2 regions of the Exiguobacterium sp. MMG028 genome follow, and region 1 is predicted to be linked to the other one. Evidence: a T-box and tRNA genes for the amino acid it is inferred to sense, from the RefSeq annotation. Region 1 holds a T-box; the other holds one or more tRNA genes.
The links. A T-box is a leader RNA that pairs with one kind of tRNA and senses whether it is charged. The one in region 1 lies ahead of glyQ (glycine--tRNA ligase subunit alpha), so its partner is inferred to be a tRNA-Gly.

Region 1 (16,128 bases):
TTGATTATCCAAGCCGATACTGGAGAAGCACTAGAATTGACAAAACAAGTCATCCTCACGTTACAGACGTTAGTGAAAAAAGGTGCACGTCTTAACGAAAGTGACGCCATCAGTGTCATTCAACATATCCAAGTTGGAAAGGGAGACGAACTGCTCGAACATTATGAGCGTGTCGTCTTCACTACTAACAAGGGAAAACCGATTCGTGCTAAAACAGTTGGGCAGAGTCGCTATGTTCGTGCAATCGAACGACGAGACCTCGTCTTTGGAATCGGACCGGCTGGAACGGGTAAAACGTATTTAGCAGTCGTACTAGCAGCTCGTGCGTTAAAAGAAGGTCAGGTCAAACGGATTATCTTGACGCGACCTGCCGTTGAAGCAGGTGAGAACCTTGGTTTTTTACCAGGTGATCTGAAAGAGAAAGTGGATCCTTACCTTCGACCGTTATATGATGCCTTATTCGACGTCTACGGCGTTGAACAGACGAATCGCTTATTAGAACGAGGGACAATCGAAGTGGCTCCTCTCGCCTATATGCGTGGACGTACATTAGAAGATGCGTTTGTCATATTAGATGAGGCACAAAACACGACGAAAGAACAAATGAAGATGTTTTTGACGCGACTCGGTTTCGGATCGAAGATGGTGGTCACGGGGGATTTGACACAAGTCGATTTACCGAAAGGCAAGGCGTCAGGTTTACAAGAGGCGTTACGACTATTAGAGGGTGTGGATGGGATTCACTTTGAACACTTCAGTGCGTCAGACGTCGTCCGCCATCCACTCGTTAAGAAAATTATCAACGCCTATAGTACAGACCTCACATAAGGATATTAGAGAGGTCAACTATCGTGAAAGGGGGGGCACGAATGCAGCAAGCCAAACATTGGACAGTCGCGACGATCTCGTTGATTTTCTTTCTCTTACTAGGTGCCATTTTATACTTCACCGTGCGCCCATCCATTATCAGTGTGGAACCGTTAGGGATTGCCGAACAGGACATTCGGTCTCCGATTACGGTCGAGGACCGGGTGGCGACTGAACGGTTGAAGCAAGAAGTCACAAATGGTGTCGGCAGTCAGTTTTCGCTTCGCCGGGAATTTTCCGACCAACAGATTGCTAAAGTCGAGCAGTTGTTCGCAGCGTTCGACCAGACCGACGAAGAGACGGAACTTGCAGATATTAAAAACCGTCTGAACTCGACGGAAGCGAGCGGGGTACTCGCGGACGAAGAACTGAACTCACTCCTTGAGGCGACGGAAGATACGCGCCAAACCGTTGAAGACGTGACGGTGACGGCTTTGCAACAAGTGATGGATGATCGGATTGAGACGAGTAATGAAGCGGTCGCAGCGGCCAGAGACCGCGCGGCTGCAATCGTCGATCAATCACCACTCTCGTTTGAATTCCGTGCGATCGCAAAAACACTAAGCGATGAACTCATCGTTCCGAACTATGTGTTTGATTCTGAGGCGACTCGTCAGAAAGAACAAGAAGCCGTCGATGCGGTCGACCCTGTCATCATCCAAGAAGGGCAACTCCTTGTCAGCCAAGGAGAAGTCGTCACGCGTGAGATTTATCGGAAGCTAGAACTCACTGGAGCGATCGATCCAAACCGGTCACTCGCTCCACTGTTCGGATCATTCTTATTGAGCGGATTATTGACGGGCGGTTTCTTATTCATGCTTATCCGCTCGAAAATCAAAGATCTATTACTAAGCCCGAAAATATTAGTGACCGTCTATGGGTTGCTTCTGTTACAACTCGGTATCTTCTTTGGCGTCGGATACATCGGCGTCGACTACACGACGTATGCTTATCTTTTGGCACCGACCGCCTTCGTCGTATTATTACTACGTATCTTGATTGACGAGCGTGTCGCCCTCGCATCGGCGTTCATTACCATGATTGCGGGGAGTATCGTCGTCACATTCGGACAAAGCACGAACTTCATGACATTGGTATATGTCGCGACCGGAAGTTTCTTAGCCGTCTTTTTAGTCGAACCAAAAATTCAGCGGAAACGCTTGTTTTTGTCGGGCGTCTTACTCGGCATCGTGAATATCATCATGGTCATCGCGTTGCTCTTATTGCGAAACGTTCAAGTGACTTGGGAAATGGCGATGTACCTATCTGGGTTCGCCGTCATCAGTGCCCTGTTGTCCATCGTTTTGACATTTGGATTCTTGCCCTTCCTAGAGCCATGGTTTGGCGTCTTGTCGTCTGGTCGACTCGTCGAATTGATGAGTCCGACACATCCATTGCTCCGAAAGCTCTTGATGGAAGCGCCTGGCACGTATCACCATAGTATGATGGTGGCAAACTTGGCGGAATCGGCATGTGAAGCCATTGGGGCGGACGGTTTACTCGCGAGAGTGGCGAGTTATTACCACGACCTTGGGAAAACGGAACGTCCTCTTCACTTCATTGAAAATCAGCAAGGTGGAGGAAATCCGCACGATCGTCTGACACCAGAAGAGTCCGCTGACATCATCATGGCTCACCCTTATGACGGGGCCGATCTATTGAGACGCTATAAACTACCAAAGGAAATCATCGATATTGCTGAACAACATCATGGTACATCTTTATTGAAATACTTCTTTGTCAAAGCGAAAGAAGATCAGGAGAAAGAAGTGGTGGAGTCCCGATATCGTTATCCTGGTCCAAAGCCTCAAACACGTGAAGCGGCGGTCGTCATGATTGTCGACTCAATCGAAGCGGCCGTTCGTTCGCAAAAACAACCGACTCCGGAGAAAATCCGGATGCTCGTTCGTGCCATCATCCGTGATAAACTGGCAGACGGACAGTTTGAAGACTGCGATTTGACGACAAAAGAAATTTGGCGCGTCGGTGAGAGCGCATGCGAGACGTTGACGGGCTTGTTCCACGAGCGAATTGAATATCCAGAACTAAAGAAAGAGGGAGAACTACATGCAAATCATCTCGAACGATGAACATGAATTGTTGACGGTGTCTCAAATCGAGCTTGTCGAGTCGATTCTGAAACATGCCGCACAATTAGAAGAGGTAGAAGAACCGAGTGAATTGTCGGTCACCTATTTAACGAATGAAGAAATCCATGAGGTGAACCGGGAATGGAGAGGCAAAGATGCCCCGACTGATGTAATCAGCTTTGCCTTTGATGAGATGGGCGAAGACGAAATGGACTTCACACTCGATGAGGACGAACCGCATCTCCTCGGAGACTTGGTCATCTCGGTGGAACGATGCCGCGAACAAGCAGCGGACTACGGACATTCCTTTGAGCGAGAACTCGGTTTCTTGGCCATCCATGGATTCCTCCATCTGTTGGGATATGACCATATGACGCCAGAGGAAGAGGCGGAAATGACCGCAAGACAAGAGGAAGTTCTCACTCATTTCGAGTTGAAGCGAGGCAACGTGTGAGACCGTTTCGTGTGGCATGTGAGGGAATCCTCCATGCCATTCGGACAGAACGGAATATGCGTGTCCATCTCATATCCGCCCTGCTCGTATTTGCTGTCGCGATTTGGCTACAAACGACAAGGATGGAAAATCTCGTCCTCCTTGCCTGGGTGACACTAGTCCTGAGTTTAGAGCTCATGAACACGGCAATCGAACGGGCGGTCGACCTTGTCACAAAAGATGTCCATCCGCTCGCGAAGCAGGCGAAAGACGTGGCCGCGGGTGCCGTCCTCGTCGCTTCAGTCGGAGCGGCTGTGACAGCACTCATTATATTCGGTCCAAGGCTATGGAACGTGCTATACTAAGAGTTCTGAAATTGAGAAAGCAGGTGCATTATGTATCAAGAAGATTTTAAATCTGGTTTCGTGTCGATCATTGGTCGGCCGAACGTCGGGAAATCGACATTCCTTAACCGCGTGATCGGTCAAAAGATTGCCATCATGTCGGATAAACCACAAACGACACGAAATAAAGTACAAGGTGTATATACGACGGATGATTCTCAAATCATTTTCATCGATACACCGGGAATCCATAAACCGAAACACCGCCTCGGCGACTTCATGATGAAAGTGGCGACGAACGCCCTTCGCGAAGTCGATGCGATTCTTTTCATGGTGAACGTGACGGAACCTCGTGGTGCCGGAGATGATTTCATCATTGAAAAATTGAAAGGACTCGACACACCTATCATTTTGGTGATGAATAAAATCGACTTGATTCACCCGGATGAACTGCCGAAAGTGATTGAGCAATATACAAATGAATTGGACTTCGCAGCATATGTGCCAATCTCGGCATTACAAGGTAATAACGTCGAACCACTCCTAGGAGAAATTAAGAAATTGTTACCTGAAGGACCGATGTACTACCCGGCTGATCAAGTGACGGACCACCCGGAGCGATTTATCATCTCAGAGATGATTCGCGAAAAAGTGTTGCATAAGACGCGAGACGAAGTCCCGCATTCGATCGCTGTGGCAATCGAATCAATCAAGAAACGTGATAACTCGGAGATGATTGATGTTGAAGCCGTCATCATGGTGGAACGCGATTCACAAAAAGGAATCATCATCGGGAAAAAAGGGACGATGCTCCGTGAAATCGGGACAGATGCTCGTCAAGACATCGAGGCACTTCTCGGCACGAAAGTGTACTTGAACCTTTGGGTCAAAGTACAGAAAGACTGGCGTAACAAGATGGGTCAGCTTCGTGACCTCGGTTTCCGCGACGACGAGTATTAAGCCATGTTACAAAAAGTCACGGGAATCGTCATTCGTACCGTCAATTATGGTGAATCGAATAAAGTCGTGACATTGTTTTCAGAAGAGCTTGGCAAAGTTGCGATTATGGCACGAGGCGCAAAAAAACCGGGGAGTCGGTTTCATGCCTCGAGCCAACCGTTTGTAGAAGGTGTGTATATTTTCCCCTCTAGCCGTGGGCTCGCTCAGTTAAAATCATCCGATGTTATGACGTCCTATCCGGAAATCCGGAAAGATGTCGATCGGATGGCGTACGCCATGTATTGGTTAGAGCTCGTCGACCGGTCTGTCGAGGATCGGGTACAAAATCGTCCGCTCTTTCGGATTTTACAGGATGCGCTTCAAGCATTGAATGCGGGCATGGACGCAGATGTGATCACCCATCATCTCGAACTGCGTATCTTGCATCTTCTAGGTGTTTCTCCTGTGCTGACAGGGTGTGTCCGCTGTGGGGACGTGACGGACCCGATGTATTTCTCGGTCGCTTCTGGCGGTTTTTTATGTGGGCGGCATCGAGAAGAGGGAGCGGTTCCATTATCAGAACGTCTCGCCAAATTGCTTTACTTGATGAGTAAACACGAACTGTCAGAATTTCGGAACGTACCGTTATCGAACGACTCTAGACTCCTCTTGCGTCAACTCTTTGATGTATACATGGAGTCATATAGCGGACTCCGATTGAAGACGAAACGAGTGCTCGACCAAATGATCCGGCTTCATCTGAATGAGGATTGACTTTTCAAACTGAATTCGATACGATGAGTTACGATTAGACAAATGAAATAGCGTGCGCGATGAAGGAAAAAAGTAACTCTTTCTGTCATGAATAAAGCGAGTTCGGGGTGGTGTGAGCCGAGCGTCATGAGAAGAGTGAATGGCGATTCCAGAGCGCCCACATCTTTTAAGAGTGGCCCCGTTGTTGGGGCAAGTAGGGTGGAACCGCGGGAATCAATCCCGTCCCTATGTGCTAGGCACATAGGGGCGTTTTTTTGTCGTTTCAATACTATTGGAGGTGTCATTTATGAAGCACATGACTGTGCAAGAGATTATTCTCACGCTACAAAACTTTTGGGCATCGAAAGGCTGTTTGACGATGCAAGCGTACGATGTGGAAAAAGGAGCAGGGACGATGAACCCGATGACGTTCCTTCGAAGCCTTGGTCCAGAGCCTTGGAACGTTTGTTACACGGAACCGTCACGCCGCCCGGCTGACGGACGTTATGGGGAGAACCCGAACCGCCTGTATCAACACCATCAGTTCCAGGTGATCATGAAACCGTCGCCGAGCAACATCCAAGAGTTGTACTTAGAAAGTCTCGAGTTGATTGGAATCAACCCGCTCGAGCATGACATCCGCTTCGTCGAAGATAACTGGGAAAACCCGACATTCGGAGCAGCCGGTCTCGGTTGGGAAGTATGGCTGAACGGGATGGAAATCACGCAATTCACGTATTTCCAACAAGTCGGGGGAATTGAGTGTGACCCGATTGCAGTTGAAATCACATACGGTCTCGAACGCCTCGCTTCGTACATTCAGGAAGTCGAGAGCGTATTCGACCTCGTTTGGACGGATGGATTTAAGTATGGAGACATCTTCTACCAGCCTGAGTTCGAACATTCGAAATATACGTTCGAGTTATCAGATGTCGATATGCTCTTCACGCTATTTGACACATATGAGAAGGAAGCAAAACGTGCTCTCGAAGAAAATCTCGTCTTCCCTGCGTACGATTACATTTTGAAATGTTCACATACGTTCAACTTGTTAGACGCAAAAGGTGCGATTTCCGTGACAGAACGTACTGGATTCATCCAACGCGTCCGTAATATGTCACGTGCATGTGCTGCTAAATTTATCGAAGAACGGGAACGCCTTGACTTCCCGCTTTTGAAACAAGAGAAAGCAGGTGACTTGAATGCGTGACCTTTTACTAGAGATTGGATTAGAAGAATTACCGGCTCAATACGTCTTGCGCTCAGAGAAGCAATTGGCAGAGCGCATCGATGCGTTCTTGAAAGAAGCGCGTGTTGAATTTGGTTCAATCGATGTGTATTCTACACCTCGTCGTTTAGCTGTAATCGTTCGCGACGTGGCAGAAACACAACAAGACTTGACGGAAACCCTTCGTGGGCCTGCGAAGAAGATTGCTCAAGACGCTGAAGGGAACTGGTCGAAAGCGGCAGAAGGCTTTGCTCGTGGTCGTGGATTAACAGTAGAAGACTTATACTTCGCCGAAGAAAAAGGTGTTGAATACGTCTTCGCAGAACGTCATGAGGCGGGTCAAGATACGATGTCGTTATTGAATGGCCTTGAAGATGTCGTTCGGAGCTTGACGTTCCCGAAAAACATGAAGTGGGGAACGAGCAGTTTACGCTACATGCGTCCGATTCGTTGGTTGATTGCCCTCTCCGGTCAAGACGTCATCGACTTTACGATTGAAGGCGTGAAAACAGGGAATGTGACGAGAGGTCACCGTTTCCTCAGCAAGGGAGATGTCGTCGTCGAGTCACCTGCTGAATATGTGAAAGCGCTAGAGGCTGCATTTGTCATGGCAAGCTACGAGACACGTAAAGCCGAAATCGAACGTCAAATTCAAACGCTTGCGACAAATCAAGGGTGGACGATTCCGCTTGATGCCGACTTGTTAGAGGAAGTCACGAACTTAGTCGAGTGGCCGACTGCCCTCTTTGGTGAATTTGATGAGACGTATCTTGAATTACCGGAAGAAGTTCTCATTACAACGATGAAAGAGCACCAGCGCTATTTCCCGGTATATGTTGATGGAACGTTGAAAAACTATTTCGTTACCGTTCGAAACGGGAACGCCGATCATCTTGAAAACGTCGCACGTGGGAACGAAAAGGTCATCCGTGCGCGTCTTGCGGATGCGGTCTTCTTCTACGAAGAAGACAAGAAGACAAAAATCGATGATCAGCTTGCACGTCTCGACCGAATCGTTTTCCACGAAAAATTAGGAACGACTGGTGCGAAAGCGCGACGTGTGACCGAAATCGCACAAGCCCTTGCTCCTTTGTTTGATGCGGACCTTGAAAAAGTAAATCGTGCTGGTGCGATTCATAAGTTTGATCTTGTCAGCCAGATGGTTTACGAGTTCACAGAGCTTCAAGGAATCATGGGTGAGAAGTATGCCCTTCAACAAGGTGAGGACAAGGAAGTAGCTGCGGCGATTCGTGAGCACTACATGCCACGTTTCGCTGGTGATTCGTCTCCGGAGACGGCAACAGGTGCCGTGCTTGCTCTCGCAGATAAGCTCGATTCGATTGCTGCGTTCTTTGGTATCGGCATGATCCCGAGTGGTTCACAAGATCCGTTCGCACTTCGTCGGCAAGCACAAGGGGTCGTACAAATCCTTGGGGATTGGAAGATCGATCTCTCAATCGACAAACTTCTTTCGAAAGTTGTCGAATTACAACTGGAGGCAGGACTCTATGAAGCCGATAAAGAACAAGTCAAGGCACAGCTCGTGGAGTTCTTTACACTTCGCTTGAAATATCGCTTGCAAGAACAGCAGGTTCGCTATGACGTGATTGATGCCGTGTTGACGACTACGCTTACGGTGGACCGTCTTGATGCTCGTGCACATGCGATTCAACAATTCGTTTCGACGGACGCGAAGTCATTGATCGAGCAATTGTCACGCGTCGTCAATATCTCGAAAAAAGGTGAGCCAGGAGACGTCGATCCGTCATTGTTTGAAAACGACCAAGAGGTTGCATTACATGAAGCGATCGAACAGACTGCTCCTGAAGCGATGACTGCCGTTCAAACAGGAGACTACAACAAAGCGCTTCAACTTCTTCAGACGCTTGAATCACCAATTATGATGTATTTCGAACATACAATGGTCATGAGTGATGACGAGGCGGTACGCCAAAACCGACTCCACGAAATGAACCGACTTGCTACGACGATTAAGAGTGTCGCAGACTTCAACGCGCTCGTACTCTAACAAACTAGAGGGGGTTGGCTATGCAACTGAATGAACGCCAACAAAAAATCGTCGAGATTGTAAAAGAAAATGGACCGATTACAGGGGAGCAAATCGCGCAGGAATTATCGCTGACGCGTGCGACCTTGCGTCCAGATCTTGCGATTTTGACGATGACAGGAATACTTGAAGCAAGGCCTCGCGTCGGCTACACGTTCGTTGGCAAACGGAATTCGTCGATGCTCCGCGAAAAGCTAGATTCCTTAACGGTCGGAGATTTTATGTCCTCTGCGAAAGTCGTTCGGGATGAGATGACGGTATACGATGCGATTGTCACGCTCTTCTTAGAAGATGTGGGCTCGCTGTTCGTTGTCGGACGTGACAGAGAACTCGTAGGAGTACTGTCACGTAAAGACCTCCTCCGCGCAGCAATTGGGAATCAAGATTTAGATCAATTGCCGGTCAACGTCATCATGACACGCATGCCGAATATCACGGTTTGCGAGAAAAGCGAGACATTGATTCGTGCGGGAATGAAATTGATTGAGAAGCAAATCGATGCAATGCCTGTCGTTGAAGAGAAGGATGGCAAATTGATTGTTCTCGGTCGGATGACGAAAACGAACATGACGAAGGTGCTCATTGCGTTAGCGAACGATGAGTCGATTTGAGGAGGAAACCGATTTGACTACGAAACAACTCGTTTTTGTGGTAAGTGACTCGGTCGGAGAGACATGTGAGCTCGTCGTCCGAGCAGCGAGTATCCAATTCCATGAGAATGCAATCGAAACGCTCCGAATCCCATTCGTTGAGGATGAGCAGACGATTATCGATGTGGTTACACAAGCGAAGGCGCAACACGCAATCATTGCATTCACGCTCGTCAATGAAGAACATCGCGCGCTTCTCATGAGGCTCGGGGAAGAACACCAGGTCAAGACGGTTGACTTGCTTGGTGATTTACTCGATGTCTTATCGGGACAACTGAAAGAAGCCCCACGTGAAAAACCGGGACTCATCTATCGCTTGGACGATGATTATTTCCGCAAAATCGAAGCGATGGAATTTGCCGTCAAATATGACGATGGTCGAGACCCGCGTGGTCTGAAGAAAGCCGACATCGTACTTGTCGGCGTCTCACGAACATCGAAGACACCACTGTCTCAATATTTAGCATTGAAGCGATATAAAGTCGCGAACGTCCCGCTCGTACCAGAATCACGACCTCCAGAGGAGTTATTCGACTTACCGGCAGAACGGTGTGTCGGGTTAATCATCTCTCCAGAGAAGTTGATTTCGATTCGAATGGAGCGCCTCAAGTCACTCGGTTTGAAACCGGAAGCGGACTACGCACAACTTGAACGAATCAACCGAGAACTCGAATATGCTCGCGGGATTTATGAACGAATCGGTTGTGATGTGATCGATGTGACGAACAAGGCGGTCGAAGAGACGGCGGGTATTATCTTACGTCATCTCGAACAATCAAAAGACGACTAATGTGCATAAGTGTTTCAATTAGTAATCGTTGCTTTGAGAGGGTATAATAGAGTATTGACAGTACAGTGAAACGGAACGTGATGAGCGTTCCGTTTCGTTGCGAGATTGGAAACAGGGAGTGGTCAAGATGCCACGGATACCAGATGAAGTCATCGCAGAAGTGAAGCAAGCGACAGATATCGTCGAATTGATTGGCGAGCGTGTCGAATTAAAGAAACAAGGGCATCGGCTTGTCGGGTTATGTCCATTTCATTCCGAAAACTCACCGTCTTTTTCCGTTTCACCTGAAAAAGGGATGTATCACTGCTTCGGTTGTGGTGCCGGAGGGAACGTGTTCACGTTCGTGATGGAGACGGAAGGATTATCTTTTCCTGAGACAGTCGAGCGCTTAGCAACGCGCGCGAATATTTCAGTAGACGGTATACAAGGGGACGAAGAACTCACACGTGAACAAGTATGGCGCAAACAAATGCGTGATGCACATCGACTCGTCGCGGACTTGTACCATGAAGTCTTGATGAAAACGGAAGCTGGCGAAGTGGGATTGTCGTATTTGCGAAACCGTGATTTATCGGAAGAAACGATTGCGCAATACAAGATTGGATTTGCCCCAGACCAACGGCGCTTTACTGTCGAGTTGTTGGAGCGGCGAGGGTTTGATTTAGAAGTGATGGTTGAGGCAGGTTTAATCTCGAAGTCCAAATCCGGTGAATATTTTGACCGATTTGAAGGACGGGTCGTCTTTCCGATTGCGGATCGAGACGGCACCATCGTTGGCTTCAGCGGACGTGCGATTGATGACCGACAACCAAAATACGTGAATACGGCTGAAACACCGCTATTCAACAAGAGTGAATTGCTATTTGGCTTCTCTCAAGCCCGGGCATTGATGCGTAAGAAAAAACGAGTCTTCCTTGTAGAAGGGAACGTAGATGTCTTACAAGTCGCGCAAGCGGGTACACAAGAAGTTGTGGCATCACTTGGGACTGCCTTCTCTCCACAACATGCAAGAGCATTGTCACGAATCGTGGAAGAAGTCATCATCTGTTATGACGGAGACCATGCGGGACAAGAGGCGACTCAAAAAGTCATTCGCTTATTAGAGTCATCACCTCTCGATGTACAAGTTTTACCGTTACCCGAAAAGACAGACCCGGATGATTATATACGTCAACACGGGGCGTCGCATTGGCAACAGTTTGTCGAGACGGAACAGTTGAGCGTGCTCGATTTTATGAATCGCATGCTCAGACGAGGAAAAAACTTGAACCGAGAAGGAGAACGGATTCGCTTTATTGAATCTATGCTTGAAGAGATCGGTAAGACGAATGATTCGATTCGAAGAGATTTATATGTGAAAAAACTGGCGGATGAATTTGAGATTCCGATTGAGACGCTTCGTTCGAGAATCCCTCGTCCGACGTTAAGCGAATCGACACCCGTCCGTTCGATGGAGCCTGCGGAACCTGTACGAAAGCGTTCGAGTAAAACGGGCGAACCCCGCTGGATGAAAGCAGAGAAGTATTTGTTACGTGCCATGTTGACCGGACCGGAACAAGTCCGTTTCGTACGCGATCGTCTAGGGCTCCGTTATCAGGATGAAACACATCGTATGTTAGGCTCGGCATTATATGAAATCGTCTCTGAGACGATGACACAAGATGAGTTCGATCAAGTGACGTTACCGTTTATGGAGCGTTACTGCGACCAACGTCCCGATTATGCGATGCGTTTTGCGGAGATCCGACTGATGGCTGGACCGGATGAACTGTCTGAAGAGGTTTTAGACGAATACATTCGGGTCATAAACAGTTATGAGGAGCAACGTCAAATCGAGCGTGCAAAAAGGGAAATCGCTCAAGACGCCGAAAGTATTGTTGACCAGGCGTCCAAGCTACAAGAATTGATTGCCCGTAGTCGTCGTCTACGAGAACGATGAACGTGGATGAAGTTTGGAAGGAGTTGAACTGCTAAATGGCAGAGAAGAAGAAAGAGGATTTATTTAACGCCATAGAAGAGCTCGAAAAGTTAGGAAAGAAAAAAGGCGTCGTCTCAATGCAAGCCATCCAAGACCGCCTCAGTCATTTTGAGGTGGACTCGGATTTCATTGATAACTTCATCGAAGATTTAGAAGCGAAAGATATCCGTGTCACAGAGGACGCAGCTGACGCAGAAGAAACACCTGCGAAAAAAGAAGATGAAGAAGTCGACTTAAACGACTTATCGGTACCACCTGGAATTAAGATCAACGACCCGGTTCGAATGTATTTGAAAGAAATCGGTCGTGTCGACCTTCTCAGTGCGAAAGATGAGACAGAGCTTGCGAAACGAATCGAGCAAGGAGACGAAGAAGCGAAAAAACGTCTTGCTGAAGCGAACCTTCGTCTCGTCGTTTCGATTGCGAAACGTTATGTCGGTCGTGGAATGCTCTTCCTTGATTTGATTCAAGAAGGAAACATGGGCCTCATTAAAGCGGTCGAAAAATTCGACTACATGAAAGGGTTCAAATTCTCGACTTATGCGACATGGTGGATTCGTCAGGCCATCACTCGTGCGATTGCTGACCAAGCGCGTACAATCCGGATCCCGGTTCACATGGTCGAAACAATCAACAAATTGATTCGCGTTCAACGTCAATTGCTCCAAGATCTCGGACGCGAACCTTCTCCAGAAGAGATTGCGAAAGAGATGGAACTCACACCTGAAAAAGTACGTGAGATTCTAAAAATCGCGCAAGAACCGGTGTCACTTGAAACACCGATTGGGGAAGAGGACGATTCACATCTCGGTGACTTCATTGAAGACCAAGATGCGATGGCCCCACAAGATGCGGCAGCCTATGAATTGTTAAAAGAACAGTTAGAAGACGTGCTCGATACGTTGACGGACCGTGAAGAAAACGTTCTTCGTCTTCGTTTCGGCTTAGACGATGGTCGTACACGTACACTTGAAGAAGTCGGAAAAGTGTTCGGCGTCACGCGTGAGCGGATTCGTCAGATCGAGGCGAAAGCTCTTCGTAAATTACGTCACCCAAGTCGTTCTAAACGCTTGAAAGACTTCCTCGATTAAGTTCATATTTGAATAAAGTGTGAAGTTTTAGAAGAAAGGAAGGAAAATGAGTGATTTTCCTTCCTTCTTTATTATTTTTTGAGTAAAATAGTGTTGGATAGAAATTTGGAATGAACATGAGGGGGAACTACAATGCGTAATCCATTGTTACCGTTTGCGGCAATCGCAATCGTCGCAATTATTGCCATGGTATCATTATCGTATTTTGGTGTGAATCAGGCGCAACAAGCGGCTGAAGGTCCAGCAGTCACTGAAATGAACCCAGAAGAGTTATATGCAGCGAAGGGTTGCACAGGTTGCCACGGCGGAAACCTTGAAGGTGGCGTTGGTCCAGCACTTACTGGTGTTGGCGATCGTCTTTCGCCAGAAGAAATCGCAAACATCATTGTCAACGGACAAGGTGCGATGCCTGCAGGTCTTGCATCAGCTGAAGAAGCAGAAGTGCTTGCGAACTGGTTGATTGAACAATAAGAAGTGGCGCACTCCGTAGCGGGGTGCGTTTTTTGTTGTCGAAGTGTAAAGAATTCGATACGCTAGGGAAGAAGTAGAACAAAGGAGTTGTCTTACATGCAAGAACGTGTCATCTTAGATCGGCGCTTGAAGCAAGTTGTCGATTATATCCCGAAAGGAAGCGTGCTCGCTGATATTGGTTCAGATCACGCATATGTGCCATGCTATGCTCTTCAACAAGGAATCATTTCAAAAGGGATTGCTGGCGAAGTAAATGTTGGTCCGATGGAGGCCGCGAAAGCGCAAGTGGACTTGATTGGAGCCCGAGAAGTCATCGATGTGCGTCTCGGTGATGGTCTCGCTGTACTACAAGAAGACGAAGCGACATGTATTTCGATTTGTGGGATGGGAGGCAGTTTGATTCGTTCGATTCTAGAATCCGGGAAAGAGAAGCTCGGTGCAGTCGAGCGTCTGATTCTTCAACCGAATGTCGACGGACAACACGTTCGGAGTTGGCTACTTGAGAACGGATATGTTCTCGTTGAAGAAGCGATTGTCGAAGAAAATGATAAAGTATATGAGATTCTCGTCGGCGAAAAAGGGTCTGAGACGATGTATAGTGACGATCTCACAGAACGGACTTGGCAACTATTATTCGGTCCATATTTGATTCAGGAACGCCCTGAGGCGTTCAAACTGAAGTGGAGTCGTGAAGCGGATAAGCTCGAATACGTACTCGGTCAAATGGCAGATGGCATTCAGTCAGAGGCGTTGGTTCAAAAACAAATCGAATTCAAACGGATGCGTGACAAAATGAGAGAGGTGAGTCAGTAATGGCGAACGGCAATCAAGTGATCCAGTTGTTTGAAGAGTTTGCGCCAAAGCACTTAGCAGTCGAAGGCGATAAAATCGGCTTGCAAATCGGATCGCTCAATAAAGAGGTCAAGCGGGTCATGGTAACGCTCGATGTGCTTGAATCGGTCGTGGATGAAGCGATTGAGAAAAAGGTGGATTTGATCATTGCCCATCATCCGCCTATCTTTAGTCCGTTATCTCAAGTCAATGATCGTTCTACGGCAGGGAAAATCACGATGAAATGTATTCAGCATGACATCGCGGTCTACGTGGCACATACAAATTTAGATGTTTGTGTTGGCGGTGTGAACGATTGGATGAGTGAAGCAATCGGGTTGCACGACACAAAAGTACTCGTACCAACGTATGAGGAGCCAGTCTATAAATTAACGGTGTTCGTGCCGGAATCACACGCAGAAGCCGTGTCACGTGCATTAGGCAAAGCAGGTGCCGGACATATCGGAGACTATGCGGATTGTCAGTTCCGTGTTTCTGGAAAAGGACAATTCACTCCGCTCGAAGGAACGACTCCATTCATTGGTAGAGTTCACGAGACAGAACAAGTCGATGAGATTCGAATCGAGACGGTCGTTCGCGAAAGTCAGAAGAAGCGAGTCTTGAAAGCGATGAAAGATGCTCATCCTTATGAAGAAGTGGCATACGACATGATTCGAGATGAGATTGAAGGGCACGTATATGGCTTAGGACGTATCGGTAAACTTGAACAGGCATTAACACTTGAAGCGTTCGCTGACCATGTGAAAACAAGCTTTGGAGTGGAAGGTGTCCGTTTCGTCGGAGACCCGAAACGATTGATTGAGAAAGTGGCTGTACTTGGAGGGGACGGAAACAAATATGTTTCCGCTGCACATTTCAAAGGAGCAGATGCTTACGTAACGGGTGATTTATACTTCCACGTGGCGCATGATGCGATGGCGTTAGGACTCGCGGTCGTCGACCCAGGACACCATGTCGAAAGTGTCATGAAGCATGGCGTGGTCGGGATTCTCACAGAGAAGTTTCAGAAAGCAAAAATTGATGTCGAGTTGATGATTTCCGAAGCGAACACGAACCCGTTTCAATTCAGATGACAAAAAAATCCCCCATTTTCTCGTTGAGAATGGGGGATTCGTTCACTTACGTAATGCCTTTACTTTCGGTAAGATACTGCGAAGTTCGAGATATGGTGTTTTATCATGTGTACTCAAATCTTCTGGGTCGTACTGTGACAAGAAATCGATGACCTTTTTCGTGATTGGTGTCGGTGTAGATGCGCCAGACGTCACGGCGACGGTCTCGACACCCTCGAGCCAGTTCAAATCAAGTTCGCTCAAATCGCCGATGCGATATGCATTTGTGCCGGCAATCTCTTTAGAGACTTGCGCCAAACGATTCGAGTTATTTGATTTTGGATCGCCGACGACGATTAATAATTCGCAGTCTCCGGCTTGTTCGGCCACGGCTTCTTGACGAACTTGAGTCGCATTACAAATTTCGTTATGCACTTCAACGTGTGGATAGCGGGACTGAATCGTCTCAATCAGTGCAGAGACATCCCATTGGCTCATCGTCGTCTGGTTCGTCACGAGAAT
Region 2 (16,128 bases), on a different contig from region 1:
CCCCGCTCATGGCGTACCACGTGAAGAAGGATTCGATATTACTGTCGCCTCTGAAATTATGGCGATCCTTTGTCTCGCAGACTCTTTAAAAGACCTTGAAGATCGGATTAAGCGAATCGTCGTTGCTTATGATCACCAACAAGAACCGATCACTGCTGAACAAATCGGCGCTGCTGGGGCTGCGACTTTGCTGTTGAAAGAAGCGTTCAAACCAAACTTAGTTCAGACGATCGAACAAACCCCTGCCCTCGTCCATGGAGGACCGTTCGCGAATATCGCCCACGGCTGCAATTCGCTCATCGCGACAAAAACAGCATTAAAACTAGGAGACTACGTTGTGACAGAAGCAGGATTCGGGGCCGACCTCGGAGCTGAAAAGTTCTGCCATATCAAGTCTCGCGTCGGGGAGTTAAATCCAGATGCAGTTGTACTCGTTGCGACCGTTCGTGCTTTGAAAATGCATGGCGGCGTGGCGAAAGACCAGCTCCATATTGAGAATGTAGGTGCAGTCGGTAAAGGGATGAAACTGCTTGCGAAACATATCGACACGATGAAAAAACTCGGTCTTCCGACCGTCGTTGCCTTAAATCGTTTCAATTCAGATACTGAAGAAGAGATTGCGACAGTACTTGACTGGTGCAAAGCACATGAGATTCGCGCTTCGTTAAGTGAAGTGTGGGCAAATGGTGGAATGGGCGGCCAACAGCTCGCTGAAGCCGTCATTGATGCGGTTGAATCAAACGAAAGTAAGTTATCGCCACTTTACGAGTTAACCGATTCGATTGAACAAAAAATTAAAACGATTGCCCGGGAAGTATATGGAGCGGCTGATGTCACATTCACCGCAAAAGCTAAAAAACAAATGCTTGAGATTGAACAGAAAGGTTGGGCAGACTTACCAATCTGTATGGCGAAGACACCGTTCTCTCTATCGGACGACCCTTCCAAATTCGGTTATCAACAAGGATTCACCATTACGGTACGCGAATTAAAACCATCAGTAGGAGCAGGTTTCCTCGTTGCTCTCACAGGAAACGTTTTAACGATGCCGGGCTTACCAAAACATCCGGCTGCCCTCAACATGGGCATTGATGAATCTGGAAAAGCAATCGGACTTTTCTAATAGGAGGATGACACATGGTTCTTTCGGAGTTGACGTATCCAGACGGATATCAGACAGAAGTAATGGAAATTCGAGCAGAACAGTCCATTGGAAAAATATTCATCTTTCACGGAATGCTTGAGCACCATGAAAGATATATTGAGTTCGCTCATTTTCTAACAGAAAATGGATATGATGTGTTCATATGTGACTTACGAGGGGCCGGTTCAAGCGCTCACGAACAACAGACTTACGGACACCTCTCTCCGGGCGAGGGCTTTCCGCAACTTGTCGAGGATGCTCAATATCTGATTAACCGCTACGAAGATGAGCGCCCTACTTATGTGTTAGGTCACAGTTTCGGTTCTCTGCTCGTTCGTCGACTTGGTCAAATCATGGGGCATGCCTTGGCTGGAGTGATTGTCGTCGCGCCTCCCCCACATCCTGGGGTTGCAGGCGAAGTCGGGCATCGTTTAATCGCTTCCGTCATGAAACGTAAAGGTGCCACGCATCAATCACGTTTCTTTGAACGCCTTTTGTTCGGGCGCTACAACCTTAAGTTTTTGCCTGCTCGAACGGATAGTGACTGGCTATCAAGCGTCCCCGAGGAAGTTGATTCGTATATCGATGATTCGAATTGTGGGGGGCTTCCCTCACTCGGATTTTTACATGAAGTGACCCGTGCCTCACTTGATGTCACGACCGTCGCACGCATTCATGAGCATCCGAAGTCTCTTCCGATGTTGCTCGTCGCCGGGATGGACGACCCTGTGATCCATGACGGAGAGGGATTGAACGGAATCATCGAAAAATATCGCAAGGCGGACGTTGAACTGTCCGTTGCGACATATGACGATGCCCGACATGAAATTTTGCGTGAAGCGGACCGGGAACAAGTATGGTCAGACATACTCATGTGGATGAAACAAAACAAAACCCATTAAATGGTTTAAGCTCCTTTTTGAAGGAGCTTTTTTATTTTCCATTTTTCATACATTTCACTTCAAGGATTCACCTCTTTTTTAAAAGATAACCTTCTTATCAAAATTTAAGTACGTTATACTTAGACCGCATAGTGAAAATTATCTACATATTTGAAAGGGGTAAATCAAACTTGAAATCAAATTTTTTTAAATTAAGTGTAGTTATTATCGTCACTACTTCACTTTTTGGCGGTATCACTCCAGAGAAATCGTATGCATTTACAGGTCAGCAAAGTACTACAGCTTCAACTACATCAACGTATACCACTACCGAAAATCTCTATATGAGGTCTTCTTATTCTCGTTACTCATCAACTATCTTACTTATTCCTAAAGGTAAGGAAGTTCAATATTTATCTTCACACGGTGCGAATAACACCTGGTTCCGTGTTAAATATGAAGGAAAGATAGGCTATGTATCTTCATTTTACCTAACAAAAGCACCATCGGTCCTTCAAACACTTAACTTGACAAATACTCAAATAACATTAAATTCAGTGAGTTTAAAAAGCAATTTCGTCAGCACTGCTCCTACCATCACGACTATTAAAAAGAATGAGGCAGTAAAAGTTTTATCTTCACATGGAGCTAATAATACCTGGTATAAAATTGACTACAATGGAAAAATTGGATATGTCCCGGTCTGGAATATAGGAAAAAGTCCATTATACGCCATTAAAAGCTCAACTTTGTATTCCGCTGCATACTCAAAATCTACTCCTATCAAAAACCTCTCGCCTGGAGATGAGTTGACTTTTATTAATTCTCATGGCTCGAATGGAACGTGGTACGAGGTAAGGAATGATTCATTAAGAGGATATATTCCAAAATGGGATGTTTCTGTTGACTGGAAGGATGTAGTATCTACTTCTACACTATATGCTAACAAGGTTACAAATTTATATGAATCAACCATATCCACCTCGAAAATAATTACAAATATCCCACAAGGTGCACAAGTAAGTTATTACTCCAAGCACGGCGCAAATGGCACCTGGTATAAAATTATGTATAACGGTCAAGTAGGCTATTCTGCAGCGTGGGATTACTCTAATAATCCAACTTCAAATTATGGGCCAGAAATCACAGTGAAAATCAACGTCACAGAATCGCCCTACGCTTTAAATGTACGTCAAGAACCTAATACTTCAAGTTCAATAATGGGTTCAATTCCCACAAATACAATTGTTAAAGTAAAATCCTTATTAAATAGTTCTTGGGGGATGATTGTAGAAGGAGAATACGCGGGGAAGTATATTCACCTAGGTTACACAGTTCCAACTTCCGCTGATGAAATTCCCCAAATTATTGAATATTCAACATATCCAATATCAATCTCGGATATGGCTAGGATTCAATACAATAATATTGCACAGACAGATGCTCATCGTTATAAACCTGCTTACATCCCACGTGCATATATTAGTGTAACCGGAAGTAATGGTATTATCACAAAGAAGGAAATGGTTACTTTAAGGACAGTAAATTTTGAAAAAGAACCTAAAGTCACCTCAACACCAGTATCTAAAATACCTACTAGTACTATAGTTGAAGGAGTAGGACGTGTTAAAGTCGGCACTACGGTTTGGTTGAAAGTCCGATATAATTCTTCGACAGGTTATATTCAGGCAAAAGATTTAATTGGAACAGCTTCTGCTCTTCAAACAACGAATAACGATGCTTTTTCTTATGGAAAACTACACACTGGAGAAATTGTGAAAGTAACTGGACAAATCGGAAATTTCTACTCAATCGAATATCGTCGTCCTTCAGGCTACAACGTTCAAGTGTACGATCAAATCTGGCGTCGAGCATCTTTGAATGAAATCACTTCGTATATTGATCCTTCAAAAATTGATATCAACTCTCAATCATTTTATCAATTTTTAAATCTTTCAAAGAGTGCTGGCACCACTTCAACTACACTAAATAAAGTTCTTGCGTCTAAAGGAACTCTCCATGGTCAAGGGCAAGCTTTTGTGGATGCTGGTAAACAATACAATATAAACGAGGTATATCTATTATCACATGCGCTCCATGAGACAGGGAACGGTACTTCACTACTTGCTTCCGGTGTTCCTGTAGATAAGGATGGAAACGCCCTAATTAATTCAAAGGGAGAACGTATCTATCCAGAACGCCCTGTTGCCAAAACCGTATACAATATGTATGGGATTAAAGCAACAGACAGCGACCCTCTTGGAAATGGAGCCAAATATGCTTTCGAACAGAAATGGTTTTCTCCAAAAGAAGCTATTATTGGCGGAGCCTATTGGATTGGTTCTAGCTACATTAATCATCCAACTTACAAACAAAACACACTTTATAAGATGCGTTATAACCCTGATTCTCCAGGCACGCATCAATATGCAACGAATATTGCTTGGGCAGATATTCAAACGAGACAGATCTATGACGTCTATCAATCGCTCGATGCCTATACACTTAATTTCGATGTTCCAAAATATCAATAAAAAAAATGAGACACGCGCCTCTAACTTGGCGTCGTGTCTCATTTTATGTCCATTCGACTGAGTCGATGATCGATTCAATCTCCATTTTTTCATTCGTCACTTGATCGGCAACGTACGTCATGAATAAAAGGCGTTTTCCGTCCGTCAAAGACCAGACATCTAAATGCATCCCATCTTCGATGCCGCTCGCATAAGCCGTCGTCATGTCACCTGTCTCGTCAGTCACGCTTGGCGCAATTTTTACGTCGATTGGGAACTCTCCTAAAAAGGTGTTTAACTCGCGTAAGACAGCTTCTCTTGGTTCTTGTGAATCCTCAGACTCATAGATGGAGATTTGAAGCGTTCCTTGCGCATCCTCTTCTGTTGAATAGAAGCTCACGTAGTCTTCTTCTTCACTGTATTCGTAATGTTCCGGATACGTCAGGCGGAACCACCCATCAATTTCATACTCTTTCATGCTGTTTTCTCCTTTACTTGCTTAAATGCCAGTCCTGTGACCATTTTTGCTTGTAGTGCATATTTTAGTCGTTCGGTCACATACAGACGTTGGCTATTTACATCTTGGGCAATCATATGTCCAAATAAGTTCATTCGAACCGTTTGATTAGATAGGAAATAGAATCGATCCGTACTCAACGGGCGAAATTCGTTCGAGTGTTCGAGGTATTCGATTTCAAAGCGTCGGAGCACATTAAGCGCGCAATACCGATCCGTCTTCCCTGTACTTGTATGAAGCTCGACACGGACGAGCTGAACGTCATATGGACAGACATTCATAAAGATTGGACTGACTCGCTCATGAATCAAGAGGATGCCCATATCGGTTTCAATCAGATCAGGTAAAGACCCTTCATCTTGCGAAATGCTCAATACGACATACGGCCGGTTCGATGGTGCGAGCAATTCGCCTTTGTAAAATCGAAATCGCTGAATTCCTGTTAGAACCCGGGCCCGCCAAGCACTCCCTCGTGCTTCCGCTTCCATTCGATACAACCTCTCTTCACTCACGCTTACTCCCCCTTCACTTGTTTGAGCGCATCGACGAATGTTTCCCATTCTAGGTTGTCACAAACAACCTTATTTTCCAATCCCCATTCTTCATCGATTGTCAAACGTACTTCGTTCGATTCAGGGTGACGTATAATTCGAAGATTCCCAATTTGAATCGAATCAAGAGCAATATTAAATGTATGACTCGGCAATCCGACCCACTTGACCCGATTCGAACGTAACACGACATACCATTCGTTGTCATGATGAATCGAGAACGTCCAGCTTCGAAGAGACACTGTTTGATCCGTTTGTTTGGACTGCTTCAACATTCGAAATCCTTCGCCCATCAGTTGTAAATATGATTTTCGTTCACTCATATTTGATTTCTCCCCTTTTTTCTATTATCTTCGTTGTGGACAGGATTCTGCAACCTAAAAAGTTTTTTAAAAAAGGGTTTGCAAATAGAATCTGATATGCTATTATATCAAAGTAACGTTAAGACGTAACGCGGGTGTAGTTTAATGGTAAAACCTCAGCCTTCCAAGCTGATGACGAGGGTTCGATTCCCTTCACCCGCTCCATATTTTTTCTTCATGCGGGTGTAGTTTAATGGTAAAACCTCAGCCTTCCAAGCTGATGACGAGAGTTCGATTCTCTTCACCCGCTCCAATATCGACATATACGCGAGAACCTCTCGCACACATACAATGCACGGTTGAGACCTTGCAAAAGCAGAAAGTCTTCTGACTTTCTGCTTTTTTGTTGTTCCATTGATTGTTTTGGGGAAAAGAGTGAATGACTCTAATCAGATGAGGAGGAACTCTTTTGATTCAAGCGAAACTTCAATCATTCACGATTTATGAAAGTGCATTGATGCGAACGACATCCACCTTGATCGATACACCAGACGCCATTCTTTTGATTGACCCTACGTGGCTTCCTGAAGAAATTGCCACGATTCGTCGGGATATCGAGCTAAGACGCGATGATCGCCCACTTTACGTCATCTTCACCCATCATCATTTCGACCATATTATCGGGGCTTATGGTTTTAAGGATGCGACAACGATTGCCTCACAGGCATTTGTAGATGCCGACTCGTCCGATCAGCTCGATGAGATTCGCGAGTTCTATGAACAGCACTACATCGATCGCCCGATTCAAAAGCCTGATATCGATATCGTGGTCCAACCGAATCAGACACTTCTACTTGGATCGTTACCCGTTACGTTCATCCCGACACCGGGTCATGATGCAACTCACCTATCTGTTCTAATCGAGCCGATGCACCTACTCGTATGCGGAGATTACGGTTCGAATATCGAGCCACCTTTTATCGAGCATGATCCGACCGCATATCTCGAAACATTACAAACGTTGCAAACTCTCATTTATGAACATGAAGTTCAATGGTTCGTGCCTGGACATGGTGACCTATGCGACAATCGTAGCCAAATGATTGAACGTTTGAGTGCGGCAGAAGAATACATCTTAGCACTTCCCGAAGAGCGCCACTGGTCTCCTATGTGGCCAGAACATTCTTTTTTCGACCGTGTCCATGAACGTAATCGAAAAATGGTGGAACAAAAAGAGACCGATCGCCGGTCTCGTCAACAAGACTATTAAAAAATCGCAACGTCTCCCCAAGACGTTGCGATCTCCCCCTATGTAGACCTATTTCTTTGTGACGCGTTCTGAGCGGACCGTGAACATACGGTCAACCCCATAGATCGTTACTCCCGTCAGAGCGAGTAACCCAATCATTGCAGAAGAAAACATGACCATCCCCCCATTGTTCACAGTTTCGTCATAATCACCCCGTGCTTTCATTATAGAAGACCATTTTAAAAAAAGAAAGCGTTTTCTTCAAACTTCCTTCACATTTATCAAATTTATCCTCTTGCGTTTCTTGGAATAACTTCCCTTGTCCGATTGGACAGACACTCGTAAAAATGTGTAGCTTTTGTGGAATGTGGGAATACATGATGTAAGGATAAAAAGAGACAGAAGCTGCTCGTCGAGGAGGAAGAGGCATGATTAAGTACGGTACATTGGTGCGAATCGAGGGAAAATATGCCGTATTGAGATGGAATAACGGCTCAAGTTTCATTCCTAGACGATTCTTACCTTCCGAAGCACGTGTTGGTGATACAATCATTCGAGACAATCATCATTATTATCTTGAAGAAGATATGACCCCAAATTTTGATGCATTGATCAAGCAACACTATAAAAGCTGAACGATCTGCCCTCCCATTAAGGGCAGATCGTTCAGCTTTTTTTGAAATATCACATTGACGTCTTTTCAATCTGTTGCTGAATCCACGCTTCGTCGACGGGACCCGTCTGCTTCGCCACAATGACTCCTTGTTCATCTAACACGTACGTTGTCGGTAGCGCGACGACACGATACTGTTGCTCTACGACCGCTTCTTCATCTAACAAGATTGGAAAATCAACCGGGTACTCCTGTAAAAAAGCCTCGACGTCCGCTTTTCCTCGTCGTTCATTTTTGGTGACATTCACACCGAGAACCGGAATGCCTGTCGCTTCTTCAAACGAAACCAGTTCAGGGAACTCATCTCGACAAGGCGGGCACCAAGAAGCCCAAAAATTAATGACTACCGGCTGTCCTTGGAACTGTGAAAGGGTCAGACTCTCCCCCTCTAGCGTATTCAAGGTGAATTCCGGAGCTTGTTGCCCCACTTCGAGCCCTCCTAATACCGATTCATTTTGGACGATTGGAACCGCTTCTTCTTTCTTTTGTGTCGTCATATATTCTTCGTAGCCCTTGTAGGCAAGCCCAGCAATCAATAGAAGGATGAGCGTTCCGATTACGATTCTTTGTAAGCGCATCATTTACCCCTTGTTTGTTTTACTTAAGATTTCTACACTTAACTTATCACAAACCGTAAAGGAGCGTATGTATTGTGCAACTTCAAAACAAAAATGTTCAGATTACGTTAAAGGCACAGGGTGCTGAGATGACTAGTTGGAAAGTAGACGAAACGGAATACTTATGGCAAGGTGATCCTACGTACTGGGGACGACAGGCCCCCATTCTTTTCCCGATTGTCGGGCGATTATTGGATGATCAATATGTATATGAAGGCAACACGTATACGATGAGTCAACACGGCTTTGCTCGTGATGCGATTTTCGACATCGAATCATCGACTGAAACTTCCGTTCGTTTCACCTTGAGAGATACGCCTGAATCACGTCAACATTACCCTTTCCCGTTTACTCTGAACGTATCGTATCAACTTGTAGGAGAAGAAGTCATTGTCACCTATCGTGTCCATAACCCGGGTGAAACCATGTTACCGTTCAGTATCGGTGGTCATCCCGCATTCAACATCCCTTTCAAGGGTGGTGCGTTCGAGGACTATACGATCGACTTCGGAGAAGTACGTACACTTGACCGCTATCTATTAGAGGGACCGTATTTGACAGGGGCCTATCAACCACTAGGTGATCGGCAATACATTCCGCTTACCCATTCCCTATTTGACGACGATGCATTGATTTTCGAAAATGTGGAGTACGCTGCACTACGTCATCAGCCGTCAGGCACGGCAATCGTGATGGAAAGCCCTTCATTTACTCACTTTGGCATTTGGTCACCACCCCATAAGGATGCTCCATTCGTTTGTCTTGAACCGTGGTTCGGTCACGCAGATTATAAAGGACACCGAAAAGATTTTCTACACAAAGAAGGAGTTCAACTCCTTGCCCCAGACGAGACGTTCGAAGCAAGCTACACCTTATACATCGAAAAATAAAAGCAATCCGACAGTCATGTCGGATTGCTTTTTTTCGTTAAAAACGATCTTCTTGTTCCGCCTCATATTCTGATGGCGGCTTTTTCATGATGATGGCCAGAACGATATAAATCAGAAGCCCTGGACCACCTAATAGTGCCATTGCCACAAACAGAACACGCATGATTGTGACGTCCACTCCTAAATAGTTCCCGAGCCCCGAACAGACTCCGGCAATCATTTTATTATTCTGATCTTTATACAATTTTCGTTCCATGTCATCTTCTCCTCAACTCGTTATGATCGTTGTGGTCGGCGTAACGTCGTTCTACCTCCGTTTGCCACTTCTCCACGGCCTTCAAAATCAAGCGCTTCATTAATCGGCGTACTACCCGACTTGATTTCGATTCGGCGACCGTATAATCCACGGTTGTCAAGAGATGCAGAGATGACAGTCGCGACATCTGTCTCGGAAATCGTCGCACCGTCCGCATCGTTCAAGTCTTCAGATGCTTCGATGGAACCTTTACTCGGTTCATCGACAATGGTCACTGGGCAAATGATCGTATAGTTCAAACCGCTATGTTCGATGTATTCGTCGGCGGCGTTGTTTGCTGACAGAAAGTTAAAGAGTTCTTTTGGTGCGGCATTCGGTTGGTCCGCGCCATATGCACTGAGCAAGACGACGTGACGTACTCGTTCTTTTTTAGCAGCATCAATCGCGTTCATCGCGACGTTTCGGTCGAGCAGTTCAATCTCGGTACTCGATCCGTCTGCGCCGGCAGTCGCCGCAATGATGACTGCATCTTGTCCACTTGTCGCCTCATGAACTTTTTTCTCAAGTTCTTTCTCGACATCAACCGTCAATACGTGCGCACCCATTTTCTCGTACTCTGCTTGTAGTTCAGGATAACGAATTAAAGCGGTCACTTGATGGGTTTTCGCTAGACTTTTCAATACACGTTTCCCGATCTTTCCTGTTGCTCCAATGACTAATACTTTCATTCAAATTTCCCTCCTCAAAAGAGTAGTTCATTTGTTTAAAATTCCTCTTTCAAGTCAGAATCAAACCCTTTTCTTAAAATTATCTGACCGTGCCCCACATCGATAAATCGAGGGCGTCCCGAATGGATTGCACACTCTCTTCTAAAGGTTCGTAGTAATAGACATTGTTGATGTAGGCATCTTGTCCTTCAACTTGCATCTTATTCACGTCCGGGTTCGAGATCATCGTCAGACCGACAGACGCCATTTGTAAGACATTCATCTCAAGACCCATTTCCTCTTTCATGAAACGATACGTTGCCGGAATCTTCGTCCAGCCCGAAGGACTAGCCAATTTCTCAGCGACGGCTGTCATGACTTCGGTTTGACGATTCGAACGGGCACCGTCCGTATCCGACTTACGGTGTCTCGCATAGGCAAGTGCCATGTCTCCATCCATCGCGTAAGAGACACCTTCCGTATACTCATACGTCTGGTTGAACCCTTTCTCACTGAATGAATGCGTTGCTGTCACATTGACACCACCAATCAAATCGATCAATTCCATGAACGACTCAAATGTGATCACGACTTGTCCGTCAACTGACGCATCGGTCAGTCCTTCAACAGCACCTACCGTACACGTTGCACCACCATAAGCGAAAGCATGGGTGATTTTATCGCCATCCCGGTCTGGCTCACATGGAATGGCCGTATACGTATCGCGTGGAATCGACACGTTTTGAACAGTACGTGAACGAGGGACAAATTCCATCAATTGTAGAGAATCTGTGCGGGACCCCGAGAGGGATTCCCCCACCCGTGCGTCACTTCCCATAATGAGGAACGTGAACGGGGAAGTCGCCACATATCCTCCAACAAGTAGCATCAAAATGAGAAAAACGGCCACTTTCCCTTTCCATTTACGCTTTCGTTTATTTGTTGGTTTTGGTGATTGGTCGACTTCACGTTTTGATGGTTTTGACGGATTGGACGGTCTCGATTGCTGCGCAGCATGATTTGACTTAGGTCGAGACGTTTTGCGCTTTGGTTTTGAGAATGACAGCATTCGAGGCATCCGTTTTCGCCGGTTTTTCGATGTTCCCTGATTTGGTTTCGACGACTCTGACGATTTTTCGTTTAAGAAAGGATGCTCCGATTGAGGAGGTGTTCCTTCGTGTTGTCGATTTCGTTCGGAAACTTCATTTATATTTGGTCGCTCGTTCGATGATTGCTCATCATTCAAACGAGACGCTTCACGTTCTTGTTGTTCGAGTTCGCGCTTTCTACGTTCTACACGCGATAAACGTTGATCATCTTTCATATTTTCAATCCTCAACTTTATCAATTTTTCTCTATTATCCCGAACCCGCATTGATCTGACAACGTTTCTGAGGAAAATCCGTCTTAAGCATGAGACCATATGATTGTTTCAGATGAAATCCGGGAAAGGAATATTAATTGGTGTCTGCCCAAATCAGAGATGCATACAACAAGTATGAATGAAAGGAGGAGAGCTGATGCGCATCGGAAAATTACGCATGCTGTTGGAGCAATATGGTGAGGCGACGTTACGTGATTTATTGGTCGAGATGTATCGTCATACTCCAAAAGATGTGATTGATGATCAAGACTTTGATTTTATGATCAGCCAGTTCACACGCTATAAAGAAAAAAAACATTCGGAAGAGCGTCATTCGCTCTCACAAACGATTACGTTAGCTGAACGTTTTGTCGATTCAGCATATGAACATTTATATATTCGTCCCAATCAAGTCATGTCCGACCGTGATCAAAAAAATTGGTATATCCACGCCAAAAAAATCATCCGTGATTTAGCCCACTATGCCGAAGAATATACTGAGGCACGCACGATGTATGAAGAGATGTTTTATCTTCTGTCAACGTCAGCCGGAGAAGAACCTCTCTTTTCAACGAGCGACCCGTTTCGCCTATTGAAAATCTCACAAGTCACGATGCTCCAAAAACTCATCCACTACTACCAACTAGACGCACCCATTGATACCGTCTGGATTGACCGCGCTTTATATACTGCCCTCCACGTGCCAAAAGACGTGGATTCCACACGAATCGACTTATTATCAACCTTGCCGATTGAACACAGCCAAGCCAACACGAGAAAGATTCTTCACGCACGCATTCTCAAACTGTGTGAGCGGATGTTGGAAAAATCCCAGACAGAAGATACCGCACTTGAAAACTATCAAGCTCTTAAAATGTTAGAGCTCCGCCTCCTCGTCGCCGAAGGAAATTTACAAGAAGCCGAACAGAAGCTATTTTCAGAGTATATCCCTTTCTTTTCACATCGTTCCGAACCGTTCCGTGTCTACGTCGATTTCTTAGAGAGCCATGGCCATACGGATGAAACAAAACGATTAAAACGATTAGCAAAAGAAAAACGTATTCGATTTTAGATAGACAAAAAAGGGAGTCAATCGATGACATCGGTTGACTCCAATACATGATATGAACGAGGGGTGTTCATTTGAAAAGGAGGACAGAAAGTTGGTGCAGAACTTTCTTCCTACACATATAAGTATAAAGTAACGATTGTAACCGTTACCAAATGACTTATTGCATTTTTGTGAACGTTTTCACGTTATTCGATCGTATTCATAATTCCTAAACCGACGACTGATAATAATACGATTAATACGAAGACATACACCATCTCATTGGGTGATTGAAATCCTTCGTGAATTTCTACCTCTTCTTCGACAATGATGTTCTCATGAATCACTACTGGTTCTGTTTCGGCCATAACCGTCGTGGGCGCACCAATCATGAACAACATAGATACGAGAATCAGTTGATAAATATATTTCATCATAAACTCCTAATTGATTGGTTTCATTGTGATTAAGTATATCATGTCTTCGACGCACGTCACGTCTGACATTTGACGAAACTCACAGATCCATCAGCGTAACTAATCAGTTTTTCTGAATCGGATGCTTACAATCTATTTAATTTCATGTTTTTATGAAAGTTGTTGATTATTTTCATCAATCAGGTTTCATGAGAATGCCATACAACTTCAAGTGAGATAGCGCTTACAATTTAATTGTACTTATTAACTCATTCAGAAAGAAGGATTCTCCTTGAAACGAGCACTACGCTTTGTAGAATGTAGGCAATTACCTATTCAGAAACGTATCTCTATTCAAACATTATACCCTTTATCAAAGACACCCCCGCTTCTTTCCTTGCCTCCCCATCATCACGTGTATAGCGCCTTAAATAAAGATATACCGTTAGCTGCATTCTTTGCGAACGACGAACATCTAGAAGCGTTCCAAATCATTCAACTCTCAAAGGTGTCATATATTGATCGTCATATGTTTCGCGGGTTACTTGACCGAGTCATGTATGAACGAAGTCGAGAAACCACACACCCGATTACGTATTATCTTCAGGAAGAGGACTATCATAATCAAGATAAGCTTCGAATATATGAGGCAACTGGGTTTCAAGTATTCCATCAAACGAATACGTATCACTTGCCATTCATTCCTTGTGAGAAAGTATCGCATACGTACTGGACACTTGAATTGATGGATTACTCACGAAGAGCGGATTGGCTCACTTTTCGTAATGCGCATTGTCATGTCTTACCGGGCGCCATCCCGATGACGGATGAACAATTCGCACATGAAACTCGGCAACAAACACTGTTCTACACATTAAACTGGTGTCACCAACCAATCGGAATCATGAAAGTACGACTACATATGTATCACGTGTGCGTCCAAGAAATTCAATTAGATTGTGACGAGTCTATGTTGCGGGATGCCCTTTCCTTTCTTCAACAAAAGTTTTACGATGCATTCAGATATATCGACGAGGCTCGTATTTCTACGACCAACCTGCAATCTGACTTGAATTTTGCACTTCGAAAGCAAGGTGCTCAAGTATCGTCAGGCGGGATATATATGCTTACACAACAAGTGCTACCGACTCCACTCTATTGATCAATAAAAAAGACGTCGATTGTATCAACTCGTTCTCACACGAAAAAGTTGTTCATTCGACGTCTTTTATTCTGCAGCAGTTGTCGACTCCATCGCCAAAGGCGGCATTTCCTTAAACAGTTCTGTCCGAAGTCCCGTGTCTCTCAAATCGAGCGATTCAATCCGATCAAATTTGATTTGGCGATCTACGACACTGAACCAATACGTGATGTTCGGTTCATCCTTGAAACGAATCGCATAATTCGATCCATTCAAATGAAAATCGACCTCGGTAGACAGCAACTCCGTCGGACCAATCTGTTTATGGGTGGTTAACCGTTCGAGCACAACTTGCTCTTCATTGATGCGATAATCGACAAACGTCGCAAGCGAGAGTCCAAACACAAATGATACTAGGGCGAACATGCCCACCAATCCCATTGTGATTTTTCCGTTCATTTCGCTGTCCCTCCCTCTCTTATTATATCGGATATGGTCGAAACGTTGTGAAGTGACATTTTGTTCAACTTTAGGCAAACTGAAGGTTGAGGAGGAATGTTTATGCAAATCGATCATACTGGAATCGCCGTCCGTGATTTAGACGAAGCGATCACATTTTATACAACTGTGCTTGGTGGAGAACTGATTGACCGTTATACGAATACAGCCATTGGGGTGGAAACCGAGCTAGCTGTCATTCACATCGGCGAGGATGTCATCGAATTGTTGCGCCCAACAAGTAATACGAGTCCGATCGCTCGTTTCATGAAAGCACGAGGAAAAGGCGTCCATCATATCGCATATCGTGTAGAAGATTTAGACATCGCCATCGCTACACACAAACAAAATGGCATCACTTTTTTAGAAGACACACTACGTACGACCGCAAAGGGTCGCCGTTTGATCTATATGGACCCACGTCATTCGGGCGGTGTCATCACCGAGCTTTGTGATTATCCTACGCAAAAGCAGTAAGAGACGTCGCTCTTACTGCTTCAAGAAAGTATTTTCTATGATTTGACGGTTCTTTTCTTTTAGACGTTCGTTATGAGAAGAGACCATTGCCGTAGCGGTCGCATTCGGGTCAATATACGTTTTGGCCCGATTCACCGCATTCGCCGCATCTTGGAATGCCCCTGCAATCAAATGGACCTTTCCTTCATGCGTCAGAATATCACCTGCAGCATATAATCCCGGAACGGACGATTCACTCCCCGCGTTTCCTTTCACATAAAATCCATTGACCATTTCGACGTTCAATTCACTGTCCCGAAGGAGTTCCGCATCTTGTTCATACCCGTGATTGATGACGACCTCATCGACATCGACCACACTTGTTTCTCCCGTGTCAATCTGTGTTAACAGCACTTGCTGAATCGATTGCCCATCATGAGAAATCAAGTCCGTGACTTTTGACTGGGGGCAACAATCGACTCGGCTTTCTTTAATCTTCTCGACTTGCGCTTCATGACCTCCGAGCTCTTCTTTTCGATAAACCAAAATGACTTGCTCCGCAATCGGTTCGAGTGCATTGGCCCAATCGACGGCACTATTTCCACCACCTGAAATCAAGACTCGCTTCCCTTTAAATCGTTCTAGTGACTTCACCGTATAATGAAGGTTTGACAATTCAAATCGCTCTGCTCCGCTGATTTCGATCTTATGTGGTTTCAGAATACCGCTCCCGGTTGCGACGATCACCGTTTTGGATACGTGATGACCATTCGACGTATCGATTCCGAATAATCCATCCTGACGTTTTGAAATCGACTCCACTTTCTCCCCTAGGATGACTGTCGGCGAAAAGGTGAGGCCTTGTTGGACGAGTTGATCGATCAGATTTGCTCCCGCCGTCGG

Region 2: it encodes a tRNA-Gly, which carries the amino acid that the T-box ahead of glyQ (glycine--tRNA ligase subunit alpha) is inferred to sense. The anticodon was not compared.

The regions. Positions count from the first base shown of each region.
Region 1 is NZ_JAQJIN010000001.1:295,536-311,663, forward strand. It holds gene PJK55_RS01590 (PhoH family protein) at 1-828, shown strand, start outside; gene PJK55_RS01595 (HD family phosphohydrolase) at 870-2,957, shown strand; gene ybeY (rRNA maturation RNase YbeY) at 2,935-3,411, shown strand; gene PJK55_RS01605 (diacylglycerol kinase family protein) at 3,408-3,755, shown strand; gene era (GTPase Era) at 3,786-4,694, shown strand; gene recO (DNA repair protein RecO) at 4,698-5,447, shown strand; T-box leader at 5,498-5,677, shown strand; gene glyQ (glycine--tRNA ligase subunit alpha) at 5,743-6,636, shown strand; gene glyS (glycine--tRNA ligase subunit beta) at 6,629-8,683, shown strand; gene PJK55_RS01630 (helix-turn-helix transcriptional regulator) at 8,704-9,333, shown strand; gene PJK55_RS01635 (pyruvate, water dikinase regulatory protein) at 9,320-10,162, shown strand; gene dnaG (DNA primase) at 10,290-12,101, shown strand; gene rpoD (RNA polymerase sigma factor RpoD) at 12,137-13,231, shown strand; gene cccA (cytochrome c550) at 13,364-13,702, shown strand; gene PJK55_RS01655 (tRNA (adenine(22)-N(1))-methyltransferase) at 13,799-14,515, shown strand; gene PJK55_RS01660 (Nif3-like dinuclear metal center hexameric protein) at 14,515-15,627, shown strand; gene PJK55_RS01665 (4-hydroxy-3-methylbut-2-enyl diphosphate reductase) at 15,670-16,128, opposite strand, start outside.
Region 2 is NZ_JAQJIN010000004.1:98,476-114,603, forward strand. It holds gene PJK55_RS12760 (formate--tetrahydrofolate ligase) at 1-1,123, shown strand, start outside; gene PJK55_RS12765 (alpha/beta fold hydrolase) at 1,138-2,046, shown strand; gene PJK55_RS12770 (SH3 domain-containing protein) at 2,217-4,559, shown strand; gene PJK55_RS12775 (DUF3805 domain-containing protein) at 4,603-5,016, opposite strand; gene PJK55_RS12780 (hypothetical protein) at 5,013-5,567, opposite strand; gene PJK55_RS12785 (hypothetical protein) at 5,570-5,929, opposite strand; tRNA gene PJK55_RS12790 (tRNA-Gly) at 6,060-6,133, shown strand; tRNA gene PJK55_RS12795 (tRNA-Gly) at 6,148-6,221, shown strand; gene PJK55_RS12800 (MBL fold metallo-hydrolase) at 6,378-7,178, shown strand; gene PJK55_RS12805 (DUF3006 domain-containing protein) at 7,586-7,792, shown strand; gene PJK55_RS12810 (TlpA family protein disulfide reductase) at 7,842-8,408, opposite strand; gene PJK55_RS12815 (aldose 1-epimerase family protein) at 8,483-9,337, shown strand; gene PJK55_RS12820 (PspC domain-containing protein) at 9,375-9,593, opposite strand; gene PJK55_RS12825 (NAD(P)-binding oxidoreductase) at 9,614-10,321, opposite strand; gene PJK55_RS12830 (LCP family protein) at 10,401-11,624, opposite strand; gene PJK55_RS12835 (hypothetical protein) at 11,821-12,735, shown strand; gene PJK55_RS12840 (hypothetical protein) at 12,921-13,148, opposite strand; gene PJK55_RS12845 (hypothetical protein) at 13,423-14,292, shown strand; gene PJK55_RS12850 (hypothetical protein) at 14,359-14,730, opposite strand; gene PJK55_RS12855 (VOC family protein) at 14,833-15,246, shown strand; gene PJK55_RS12860 (NAD(P)/FAD-dependent oxidoreductase) at 15,259-16,128, opposite strand, start outside.